Regions from separate parts of the Virgibacillus salinus genome, predicted to be linked through region 2. Evidence: riboswitches for the same ligand, from Rfam matches in the RefSeq annotation. Region 2 holds a riboswitch; the other holds the start of a gene.
What was found. Region 2 has a riboswitch for cobalamin ahead of BLS02_RS09000 (DUF4430 domain-containing protein). Riboswitches for the same ligand answer to the same signal wherever they lie in the genome.
Positions count from the first base shown of each region.

Region 1 (6,680 bases), on a different contig from region 2:
TTGGCTGGATTATAAGGGGGAAACGGTGTGCTCTGGAGGGGGCACACCGTTTGTTGTAATAATTACGAAACCTGGTCAAACATTTGTCTGGCTAATTATGAACATTCGAGCCGAAAATTTGTGAACTTGAGCCGAGTTGTGACAACTCGAGCCGGACTTGTGACTACTTCAGCCGATTTTGTGTCTACTTGAGCCAAACAGCCTTCTCACGCCAAACTAAAGGTCATCAAATCCATTTAAATCGCTCGTCTTCGTATATTGTCGTGACTTCTGCTCAAAAAAGTCTGTTTTCGTTCCATCGAAGTTATCAACATAAGCACGGATCCATTTCATTGGGTTATCTGTATGATCAGGATAGATTTCACTGAGCCCCATCATACGCAGCATCTTGTTCGCACGGTATTTAATGTATCCTGACATTTCATCCAAATCGATGCCTTCAACATCTGCCAGCACATAACGGGACCACTCTGTTTCCAGTTCAACCGATTCCTTGAACTGCTCATATATCCAATCTGAAAATGAAGCCGTATTCAACTCCGGATTCTCATCCAGGGTTGCCCGGAATAATTCAGCAATAAACCGACCATGCTCAAGTTCATCCCTATTGATATAGCTTATCATTGTTGATGTGCCGACCATTTTATTTTGCCTGGCCAGATTATAAAAGAATGCGAACCCCGAATAGAAGAACATACCTTCAAGTAGTCCAGTAAACACCATTGTTTTTAGTATATTTTCCATCGATGGCTCGTCCACAAACGCATTGTATTGCTGCATGAGATTATCATTCCGCTTGATTAAAACAGGATCATTGCGTCCGAGCTGGAATGCTTCATTTTGTTCATCCAGTGAAACAACAGACGACAGCACATAGGAATAACTCTCATTATGGACGGCTTCCTGCTGAGCAATCACTGCCATAATCGACTGGACAGATGGGTCACTGGCATACAAGGAAAAGAGCAGTGCCGTTCTTGTCTGAGGTGCATCCAGGGTCGATAATAGTCCAATAATTTTTAAATACGCGTCCTGGTCCGTTTTCGTCAGCAGCGAAAACTGGCGTACGTCGCCTGACATATTTACTTCATCAGCCTGCCAGTAGTTTCCGATGAGTCGTTTATACATTTTATACCAATGCGGATATGCGATATCGTTCCAATTCAAAATTCCGCTTGCTTCCCCTCCGAATAGTGCCGTTGATTTGTTAGGGTGTAATGGTTCCAATGTTTTGGCTTTTTTAAGCAAGGATTTTGACATCATGCAACACTCCTTCTACCCATTTTTCTACTACGTGCTCCTGTGAACCTCGTGGTGACTGCTCAATTTTCAACCCAGGCCACTGGCTATGATAAAATGCCGATAATTTATCCACTGCCCTGCAAAAAAGCGTATCCCCGCCGAATTGCGTGTCACCAGTACCAAACACAGCAACATGCTCCGGTTTATAGCCAACCTCCTGCACAAAATCTTTCACTTCGTCCGGCGTACGACCCATATCCCACGTGAACGTTCCGAGAAAAATTTGGTCATATTCAGAAGCATCAATTGGATAATCAATTCCAATCCGATGCATATCAACAGTCACATTGTCTGTTTGAAGTTGATCAGTAATAATTTCCGCTACTTCCTTTGTGTTTCCGCTGTATGATAAATACGCTACTAAACTTCTCAACTCTCACACCACACACATTCTTCGACATCATTAGCTGTTGAACGTACATAATAGGTCGTTTTCAGGCCTTCCTTCCATGCCCGGAGATGTAAATCCAGCATCACAGACGCTTTAATAGTGTGCGGGACATAAAAGTTGAATGAGATACTTTGATCAATATGTTTTTGTCTTGCAGCGTTCTGTCTAATCGACCAGCGCTGGTCAAGTATATATGCAGAGCGTCGGTAAACATCATAGGACTGGTAATCCAATTCTGGCGCAGTGACTGCAATCTTGAAATCCTTTTTTTCCTCATAGTAAAAAGGTTTGAAAATTGGATCGATACTCGCTGTCGAGCCAGCAATCATGGATGTTGATGAATTTGGGGCAACTGCCATTAAGTAGCCATTTCGAATGCCATTATCTGCTACATCACGCTTCAGATTCAACCACTTTTCATCGGTATAGCCCTTTTCGGTAAAATAACTCCCTTTCTGCCATTTACTACCTTCAAATGCTGGATAGTTCCCTTTTTCTTTACTAAGTTCCATGCTGTTTTTGATTGTCAGGTAGGCAATTTTTTCATATAAGTTGTCGGCATAGGATACTGCCTCGTCTGATTCCCAATGGATATGTTCTTTTGCCAGCAGATGGTGCCAGCCGAATGTTCCCAGACCAATAGCACGGTATTTCTGATTTGTCATTTGCGTTTGTTTGATTGGTAATGTGTTGATGTCAATCACATTATCCAGCATACGAACCTGAATAGTAACAAGCCGCTCAAGCACACCATCCGGAACTGCTTGTCCCAAATTAATCGAGCTTAAATTACAAACAACATAATCGCCTGCTTTATATTTTTTTACAATCGTATTCTCAGCTTCCACATACTCCTCCAGAAATTCAGTTGGTGATTGATTCTGAGTAATCTCAGTGCATAAATTCGAGCAATAAATCATCCCGTTATGCGGATTATTATTTTTTCGGTTTACTTCATCACGGTAAAACATGAATGGTGTTCCCGACTCAAGCTGTGATTTCATAATCCGCTTGATAATATCTATTGCCGGTACGACTTTTCTCGATAGCTCAGTCGATTGCACACATTCCAGATACCTTTGACGCCATGTGCCATCGCCTTTTTCCTCATCATAAAAATCTTCCAGCGAATAACCCATAACCTGACGAACTTCATGCGGATCAAATAAATGCCAATCACCGCGGTTTTCTACCTGTTCCATAAAATAATCCGGTAAGCTGACACCCGTGAAAATATCATGGGCGCGCATCCGATCATCACCATTATTTAATTTCAAGTCGAGAAATGGCTCAATATCTTTATGCCATACATCCAGATAGATAGCGATCGCACCTTTTCGTGTCCCCAGCTGGTCTACGTTAACAGCGGTATTGTTGAGTTGCTTAATCCATGGAACGACACCACTGGACATATTCTTGTATCCCTTGATTGAACTGCCGCGGCTACGGATTTTCCCCATGTAAACGCCAATTCCTCCACCATTTTTGGAAAGCTTAGCAATGTCAGTATTACTGTCATAGATAGACTGCAAACTGTCATCTACTGTGTCGATAAAACAGCTGGACAGCTGACCGTGAGATTTACCAGCATTTGTTAAGGTTGGTGTGGCAACGGTCATATATAAATTACTCAACGCCCAGTATGCTTCTGTGACATAATGACTGCGATTTACTTGCGCTTCGTCCTGCATTAAGTACATCGCAATGATCATCCATCTTTCCTGTGGTAGCTCATATGTATTCTTGTTATGGTCTGTTGCAAGGTAGCGAGTTGCCAGAGTGTACAGTCCCAAGTAGTTAAATAATAAGTCCCTCTCTGGCTGAACTACTTCGGCAAAATAATCGATTTCCTCTTTCTTATACGTTTTTAACAAATGCTCTGAATAGATACCCTTTTCCGTAAGTGTTGTGATAAGTTCATAGAAGTTTCCGTACCGTAAATTCGCATCGTATCCCCTGTTTTCTGCAGCAGTTTTGTATAATTCCTTTAAATAAATACGGCTAGCTGCAAAGGTCCAATCAGGGTTGGCTTCATCGATATTTTCAAGGGCTATTTTTATCAGATTCTCCGTAGTTCCGGTCCGATTGGCTTTTTCCAACAAAATTTCCTTGTCTATATTTAATCCTTTTGTTGCATATTCAATCAATTGTGAGATTTGCCCATTTGCTGTCATTACCATGTTTTTTCCTCCTTTTTTCTAAAACAAAAAAACGTTCACCCAGGGGATGAACGGTTAGAACGACAGAAAATATGTATATATCTCTCTATCGTTTCACCTTCTCTTACCCCGAGGAATTGAAACTACAAGCTATGGCAGGTCTCCTGGCTCGTGCTTCTATCTACTAGAGTCCTTCCCATACCGTAGCCGTGAAGCTTTCGGTACAGTGGGTTACTCGTTCGTCCACACTTACAGTTGCGGGGACAGCTCCAGTTTTTCACTGGATTCCCTATTATGACAATAAATGTCACCTTAACTTGCAACACTATATATAGTTGTTATTTTTATTATTATACCAATATATTGTATTGAAAGACTATCATATAATATTACTTCTTGCAATACGGATATGTAAAAATAATGGAGGATTTAAGTTTTAATATAATTGCACCGGTTTTTATGAACTTCGGCGAACTAGTTGTGAACTTCGAGCAACCTAATTGTGATCTTCAGTATTTTGGGGATTTAGCTTATCTTCTTATAAACCTTATTCCGCTCAATCACATGACACCCATTGGCCATAAAAGTTTTTAACATCGGCTGGTTACTTTCACTCGTACCGCCAATATAACGGAAAGCATTAAATTCATCCTTTAACAGCTGCAGTGCGAGTTTATGAAGGGGGATGCTTTTTCCTTTGCCACGTTTGCTTGGAATCAAGCCAAAATAAAAAAGTCTTCCTTCGTCCAGGGTACCTGGTTCAATATGTGGAATAGCAACTCCAACTGGCAGCCCTTCCTCATAAGCAACTAAACAAGAATCTTTATAGTCAGGCCCTAACTCTATTTCCAGGCTTTTCATTTGTTCATCAAGCGTTAATGAAGATGGGGCATTGAGTGAATCGGTCATTGATTCTGCCCAAATTTCTCTAAACTCATGTTGCGAAATACTATGTAATGACTTAAATGTAAAATTAGATTCCAGTTCAACTACCTCATTAAGTTCCTTATAAACAGTGACCATTTCATCATGAAACTGAAAATTATTGTCTTGAAGCACTTCATAGACCTCTTCAGTGAATTTACTGTTTACCATAATATTCACATTGGGGATTTCTCCGAGCTCAAGGTCATTAATAAAATTAGATATAAATTCAATCATTTCCTCAGCAGTTAATGCCTTTGTCTCTTCAATCGTTACAAAGTTTTTACCTTTCACAATTTTAACTTTTGCATAAATTTCTAATCTACTCATAGTTCCTTTAGGTTCCATAATTCGCACAACCCCCAATCTTTCTATTCCTTAAACCATTCATTCTCCAATATACTCATTTCCCATACGTTCCAGTACTCATCTCCAACTTTTGCTGCTTCTCTATGTAACCCTTCTTTTGTAAACCCTGACTTCTCATAGCAAGCAATTGCTGAAGCATTAAAATCATACACACCAAGACTTACTCTGTGCAAATTATGTTTTTCAAAAGCAATGCTTAAGACTTCTCTAATCATTTGCTGACCTATCCCTTGTCCTCTCACGCTTTTATCACCAATTAATACTCTGCCGATTCGCCCCTTATTGTTGGCTTTATCAATCCTTCCTAACGAAATATGACCAATTGTGCTTCCTGATTCTTTATACACAACTTTATATGCAAATGTATTGGAGTCTTCGCTATTCGCATTCTGAATATAGTTTGATAATTGGGTTTCACTTAAAGGGTACTCAAATTGATTAGCACCACCCCATTGGTATAAAAATTCTTCTGTGTTAATCCAATTGATCAGCTGTTGGAAATCCGTACTTTCGAATTGCTTTAACTCAATCATTTTTACATTCTCCTCTAAAAATTAATTGTATTTCTTAGTATAAAGGTTACTTTCAAACTTTCAAACGCTCCATTATTTAAAAACTTGGCTTATCGCCAGTCTTTATATAGAAAATCCTTAGTTGCGCTTATTCTGTAAGAAAGTATTGGTACTTTCTTAACTCAAAAATTAAGACGCTACTCCTGAGCAACGTCCATACCATTTACTTCTTCTTGCTTCGTATTCCTATTACTCGGCCAGCTTCTTTGGGCTTTTCATCTGGAGTATGATTATCTGCTAAATCTTTAACCTTTGCAAAAATTTCATCTGGAAAAGGTGCAGGTCTGCCTGACGTTTGGTCAATTCCCATCAGCATTTGCTCGCTTGTTGCAGCACGTTTTCCATTTTCCCCATACAATTCATAAAAAACATGTGCACGCTTTTCGTCATAATCAAGCATTTGCAGATGTACTTCAAACGGCTCACCTAACTTCATTTCAGCCAGATAACAAACATGATTTTCCATTGTAAAAACCGTATAGTGATTATTTTCGCGAAAGTCATCTGTAATTCCAACCAACTTCATAAATCGATCGACGCCCCAGCTAAATGCGCGGACATATTCAGCATCATTCATATGCCCATTATAGTCAATCCAATCTTCGCGAACCTGATCATTAATAATTACTTTTGCTTCTCCCATATAAAACTCCCTCTTTCTATCAAATTTTACCGGTAAGATTTGCACCAGGCCAGTATTTTTCTAATAATTGCTGCAGTTCAATTAAAAATTGATCCCTGCGTTCTTCGAGACTGTTCATCTCAGCTCCATCAGTCTGCTTTTCACACCCAGTAATGACTTTCTCAGCCAATTCGTCGGTTAATTCAGGGGCTACAAGTTTTGTCCATGGCAGCTTTAAAGCTGGTCCAAATTGATCAAGTAAATGACGCATACCTTGCTTACCGCCTCCCATATGTAATGTTAGAAATGGCCCCATCAATGCCCAGCGTAACCCGGGCCCA
Region 1 covers NZ_FNKD01000001.1:433,481-440,160, reverse strand. Annotated here, with positions in the region: gene BLS02_RS02230 (hypothetical protein) at 1-15, shown strand, start outside; gene BLS02_RS02225 (ribonucleotide-diphosphate reductase subunit beta) at 217-1,260, opposite strand; gene BLS02_RS02220 (flavodoxin) at 1,241-1,675, opposite strand; gene BLS02_RS02215 (ribonucleoside-diphosphate reductase subunit alpha) at 1,672-3,873, opposite strand; cobalamin riboswitch at 3,990-4,182, opposite strand; gene BLS02_RS02210 (GNAT family protein) at 4,378-5,124, opposite strand; gene BLS02_RS02205 (GNAT family N-acetyltransferase) at 5,148-5,678, opposite strand; gene BLS02_RS02200 (thioesterase family protein) at 5,881-6,360, opposite strand; gene BLS02_RS02195 (3-hydroxyacyl-CoA dehydrogenase NAD-binding domain-containing protein) at 6,380-6,680, opposite strand, start outside.
Region 1: linked by a shared signal. The riboswitch ahead of BLS02_RS02215 (ribonucleoside-diphosphate reductase subunit alpha) and the one ahead of BLS02_RS09000 (DUF4430 domain-containing protein) in region 2 are both predicted to bind cobalamin.

Region 2 (6,680 bases):
AGGCAATTCTATCGATAAGTTTTGTAACGGGGCTGATTTATTTAATCAGACAAGTTGATCAATCAGTTAGGAGTAAACGTACTACTTGGTTAGAAATCGTTTTATTTTCCTTAATCGTTTTTATTGGTTTCAGTGTAATTACTGTAGCATTTAACTTATCAGGGTATAGTGCTCAGTTTGAATATACTGTAAATAATAGTAATAATACAATTACCACCGATTATCACTTGCCACCGATTGCAGGTCCTAACGAGGGCGAACTAATAACAGGGGATAAAATGAATCCATTATTTGACGCTCCGGGATGGATGCGTGGTGTTGACGCAGCAAGGAAATTTAATACTATTATATGGTCAGTTTTGTCTGGACTAGTATTATATGGATTGACCAGATTAATCTTGCGTAAAAGAATTGGAGCAGCGATCCAACCATTACTTAAGAAAGTGAAACCCGATCTATTAGACGAAGTTTCTTATCGTGCGGTAGCAATTGGTTTTCCTGTTTTCACTCTTGGCGGAATAATATTTGCATCTATTTGGGCTCAAATAGCATGGGACCGCTTTTGGGGTTGGGATCCAAAAGAAGTTTGGGCATTAGTAACCTGGTTCTTCTATGCAGCATTTTTACATTTGAGACTATCACGTGGTTGGCATGGTGAAAAATCTGCTTGGCTTGCGGTTGGCGGCTTCGCTATTATTATGTTTAATCTGCTTGCTGTAAATCTGATTTTAGCTGGTCTTCATTCATACGCTTAATGCAATGACAGTTTTTGGTTTTTTAAAGGATATTATTTTCGACGAAATAATGATAAGGGGGAGCTTTTATGGAATCAAGCGCTAAAGTGTTAGTTGTAGACGATGAGGAAAGAATTCGACGTTTAATAAAAATGTACCTGGAAAAGGAGGACTTCATTGTTGAAGAAGCAGAAAATGGTACGGAAGCATTGGAACTTGCACTTCAAAATGATTATGATGTAATCCTATTAGATATCATGATGCCGGAACTGGATGGTATTGAAGTTACCCAACAAATACGAGAGAAGAAAGCGACTCCTATTATTATGCTTACAGCAAAAGGGGAGGAAGCAAATAGGGTACAAGGGTTTGAAGTGGGCACCGATGATTACATTGTAAAACCGTTCAGTCCAAGAGAAGTAGTTTTACGTGTGAAGGCATTGCTGCGTAGAGTTTCGAACACTAACTTTAATGAAGCGAATACACCGACCAAAAATTTAATCGTTTTTCCTCATATGACCATAGATCATGATGCTCACAGAGTTACGGCAGATGGAATAGAAGTTAGTCTAACACCTAAAGAATATGAGTTGTTATGTTTCTTAGCTAAGTCTCCAGATAAAGTATTTTCACGTGAACTTCTATTAAAAGAAGTTTGGCAATATGAGTTCTTTGGAGACCTACGTACAGTAGATACACATGTAAAGCGGCTACGTGAGAAGTTAAATAACGTATCCAAAGAAGCTGCTAAGATGATTGTTACTGTCTGGGGCGTCGGATATAAATTTGAGGTAGATGATGTATAATGATGTTTTGGCGTAGTGTTGTAGGGAAGCTAGCAATAACGATATTATTGCTAGTTTCTTTTGTATTATTTATTTTAACCGTTTTACTTTTGGAGTTTTTTGAGAATTTTCATGTTGATGAAGCAGAAAAAGATATGATGCAAACAGCAACAAAGGTTTCTATAATGGTAGAGCAATATGATAACCAGGAATTAGCGTTGGAGACTGCAGAACGTGTAAAGGATCCAGCAAGCCGTTTAGCTATCATTTATGAAGATGGTACTTCATGGGTATCCCAATCTATTGATAACGACCTTGGTAAACTCGATACCCAATGGCTGAAAAAGGAAAATGATCTAATGGGAGTTATTACTAATGGTGAAAATATAAAAAAACAACTATTCTTACCTGATGGTAATACAGAAGTAATGATCGTAGGTACTCCAGTTAGCCAAGATGGAGCAGTTTTTGTATACCAATCACTTGATATCGTAAACCAGACGAAAGCTGAAACGACTAAAATTATCTTTCTTGCTGCTGGTATTGCTATAATTTTAACAACTATTTTTGCTTTTTTTCTTTCCACCAGAATAACGTCACCTTTAATAAAAATGCGGGAAGCAGCATTTGATCTTACAAGAGGAGAATTTAACACGAAAGTACCAATTTTAACACACGATGAAATTGGTGAGCTTGCAATGGCGTTTAACCGAATGGGCAGGCAACTGAAATTTCATATTAATGCGTTAAGACAGGAGAAAGAACAGCTTTCAAGTATCGTAAGTTCCATGGCAGATGGTGTGATTACATTTAACCGAAATAGTGATATGCTTATAACAAATCCTCCTGCAGAGCGGTTTATTGAGAATTTATATTACGAAAATGATATGGATTCGTCAGAAAACAATAATAAAGCACCGATACCTTTAGATGAAATATTAACGAATGTCATCCATGATGAAAAAGAAGCAATACATGAAATTAATCTACAAGGACGTACATGGGTAATGATAATGACACCTTTATATGATCAGACATATGTACGTGGAGCGGTGGCTGTTATTCGTGATATGACAGAGGAACGACGATTAGATAAGTTGCGAAAAGACTTTATCGCAAATGTTTCCCATGAACTGAGAACACCTATTTCCATGTTACAAGGATATAGTGAAGCGATTGTCGACGATGTGGCAGAAAGTAGAGAAGATAAAAATGAACTTGCACAAATTATCCACGATGAATCTTTAAGAATGGGTCGCTTGGTGAACGAATTATTGGATTTAGCACGGATGGAAGCAGGTCATATACAGTTAAATATAGAAAATGTTAACGTAGAAAAATTTATTGAAAGAATTTTGAAAAAGTTTAAAGGGTTGGCGGATGAAAGTGATGTTGAATTAAATCTTATAAAGCATATTTCCACTGACCAAATATATATTGATCAGGATCGAGTGGAGCAGGTATTAACAAACCTAATAGATAATGCAATTAGACATACCAATGAAAACGGAAAAGTTAATGTTATTATTGAAAGTAATGCAACTGATTTTAATGTTTCGGTGAATGATAATGGAAGTGGTATTCCGGAAGATGATCTACCATTTGTATTCGAACGTTTTTATAAAGCTGACAAATCACGCACAAAAAATAGTAAGAAAAAGGGAACTGGACTTGGACTTTCCATTGCTAAAAATATTGTGGAAGCTCATAATGGTTCAATTACTGTGAACAGCAAAATTAATGAAGGAACCACGTTTTCATTTAAACTACCTTTACAAGAGAAGTAAATATGATATGATAATATAGAATTGAATAATAATATAGAGTTTGGTGTCATTACTTAATAGGGAATCCTGTGAAAAACAGGAACTGTCCTCGCAACTGTATGTGATATTCGAAATAAGTGTAATCCACTGTATGATCCGTCATATGGGAAGGACTTATAGTAGGTGTAAATCACGAGTCAGTAGACCTGCCAAGTCTCTAACGTTTCAAAGCTTCGAGGATGTGAGCGATTGGGACAACCGAGTACATTGTGATTGGTTATTTTTATGTATCGATTGTCTATTTAAGCTAACTCTCTAGAAGGGTTAGCTTTTTATATGTTTATAATTGATTGATACTTAGAACTTAAACGATACCTTGGTTTCCAACGCCCAATTCTCCTCAATACAAAAATAGAACTGGAGGAATGGGAAGATGAACAAATTGTTTTTACGTATTGCATCATTGCTGATCGTTATGGGATTATTGATCGGGTGTGGTGCTGAAGAACAAGAACAGGGGCAGACAAACAGTCAAGAAGAGAAAAATACAGTAAGTGAGAACTCAGAGGAACAAAGTGAGGAAAAGGTTCAGATTACAATTTCCAAAGATAAAGGTTCTGAATATATTAATGAAAAAGAGGTTGCTGTTAAAGAAGGGGCAACACTTATGGAAGTAATGGAAGAGAACTTTCAGCTGGAGACTGATTTTGATGATGGCTTTATAACATCAATTGACGGTGTTGCACCTAAAGACGGCGAGCAAAAATCTTGGATGTTTACTGTAAATGGTGAAATGCCTACAGTCGGTGCTAAAGAATTTAAGCTATCTCCTGGTGACAAAGTAACTTTTGATCTGCAAGCTTGGGAATGACTTAATTGAATACTTATAAAATTACGTTACTTGCATTGCTTGCAGCACTGGCTGTTGTCGGACGCTTCGCCTTTGCATTTCTACCAAATGTCCAGCCGGTAACATCACTAATTATTGTCTGTGGTTTATTATTAGGCCCTCTAGCAGCTGTTTTACTAGCTATTTTAACAACATTCCTCTCTAATATGATTTTAGGAATGGGGATATGGACAATCTGGCAAGTGGTTGCCTGGGCATTAATTGGATTATTAAGTGGAGTGTTAGGAAAATACCCTCGAAAGATCCCAGGATTAATATTAGTAATTATTGCGGTAATTAGTGGTTATTTATACGGATTTATTATTTCCCTAACGACATTTTCTGTTACTGGAAAATTTCTTCCGTACTATCTGGCAGGATTACCATTTGATACATATCATGCAATTGGCAATGGGGTATTTATGGTTCTGTTATATCCGATAATTGCTCACTTTTTTAGAAATTATGCTGAAAAACATTTCAATTTGCAGAATACCAACTGAATTAGGTTGGTATTTTTGCGTTTTTCTAATATAGTATAATAAGTTGTAACTTTCGTGTGGTAATAAACGACTATGTAAATGAACGGAGGATCTTTATGAAAGCCGTTTTTGAGAAATTTTATGATAACTATCATCATGATTTATACCAATTCATCTTTTATATGGTAAAGGATAAAGAAACTTGTGAAGACCTCGTTCAGGAAGTATATATTAAAGTCTTAAAATCCTACGATTCTTTTAAAGGAGAAAGTACTGAGAAGACTTGGCTATTTTCAATTGCGCGGCACATAACAATCGATTACTTTCGCTCTCAGAAGAGGAAACGAAATCGTATTATGGAATACTTTGACTGGAGTGAAAAAGGGCAATTAATTCAGGATCAGAAGTTGCTCCCTGATGAGATAGCTATGCAAAATGAACAAGTGAAAGATGTTTATCGCTATTTGGATAAATGCACACCAGATCAAAGAAGTGTTCTAATATTACGGTATATACAATCATTTTCTATTCAGGAGACAGCAGACATCTTAAATTTCAGTGTTAGCAAAGTGAAGACGACACAGCATCGTGGACTGAAGACATTGAAAAAATACATAAGTGAAGGAGGAGATGTATTGTGAATACTTTCGACAACAACGAAAAGCAGATTAAAGAATCGTTAGAACAGATGCCAGTAATGGAAGACAGCTTGGACAAAGATATACTCTATCAGCGCATCTCCTCCGAACTTAATAATGAAATACGACCTAAAAAAATTAATAAAAAGTTTGTACTTATTCCTATTTTCAGTACAGTTATGGTGCTGTTGCTATTAGTTCTTATAGTACCTTCGATGATGAATAATACGATGTATCAGAGTAATAGTGAAAATAGTTCTGCTGATAAAGCAATGGACAATTCTGCCTCTAACGAAAGTATGGATGGTGGAAACGAGTCGAGTGAACTAAAGAGGCAGGAAGACAATGCATCTTCTGCTGAAAGTGAATCAAGCGTTACGATGATGGAAGCCGAGATGCAGTCTCACGTTATTCATTCTACGGATGACAATACTACTATAATACATGGTGCTCTTGCCGATCGTCAGGCAAAGTATATTATCCCGTTAGCTTTTGAAGTTCCCAAAACAGAGAATGCGGGAAAGTATTATAATCAGATAAGTACTTATTTGAATGAGAAAACATGGGGTGTTAGTGACTATATGTTTTCGGGTGCAGTATTCCAATTGGATGAACAAAATAGTCAAGTTCATGTGGAACTGCCTGAAGATTTTTCTGTCACCTCAAGTACTCAGGCGAATATGTTTATAGGTTTACTGACAACAATGTTTGCCCCTAACAAAATTAATAAAGCTGTCTTTAGTCAGCAAGTAAATCTTGATCCTATAGGTAAAGTGAAGGAAATATCGCTAAAATCTTCAAATGTCATTTATAAACGATATCAATTGTCTGAAGAAAAACGTGTGTTTCTTGCAAGAATACCAGTCGAAGACCAATCTGATATTGAAACCGCGTTAGCCGAAATGAAAAAGGATGAAGAATCATATAATGTCTATCACTCAATACCAAGAAATATTGATTATTCATTGAGACGTGAAGGTGATTTACTTCAAATAAATTTTGCCGATAAAAAAATGGCTTACAATAACCAGGAAACCGTAACGATGATAGAGGCTATTCTGATGACTGCGAAAAGCTTTGATTATCAGGAAGTCTTATTTACAAATACTTCAGACGAAACAATAGGCCCATATAATTTATCTGAGCCAATTAAAGTACCAGAAGGAGTAAATGCAATTAAAATTGATTGAGTCAAAGCGTTCCGAGAGGAGATATCCTGTCAGAACGCTTTGACTTTTTTAACAATGGGAATTATCATATAATTTATACGAGTTATTTATTTAGGGATGATTTCAATGGAACAAGAAACAATTATCGATAGAATATCGACAAAAGTAAAACTAATACGGGTGGAGAATAATTATACACAAGATCAAATGGCAACTG
Region 2 covers NZ_FNKD01000002.1:434,393-441,072, forward strand. Annotated here, with positions in the region: gene ccsB (c-type cytochrome biogenesis protein CcsB) at 1-755, shown strand, start outside; gene BLS02_RS08990 (response regulator transcription factor) at 824-1,540, shown strand; gene BLS02_RS08995 (ATP-binding protein) at 1,543-3,306, shown strand; cobalamin riboswitch at 3,331-3,513, shown strand; gene BLS02_RS09000 (DUF4430 domain-containing protein) at 3,719-4,156, shown strand; gene BLS02_RS09005 (ECF transporter S component) at 4,162-4,677, shown strand; gene sigX (RNA polymerase sigma factor SigX) at 4,773-5,297, shown strand; gene BLS02_RS09015 (hypothetical protein) at 5,294-6,484, shown strand; partial or broken gene BLS02_RS09020 (helix-turn-helix transcriptional regulator) at 6,590-6,680, shown strand, end outside.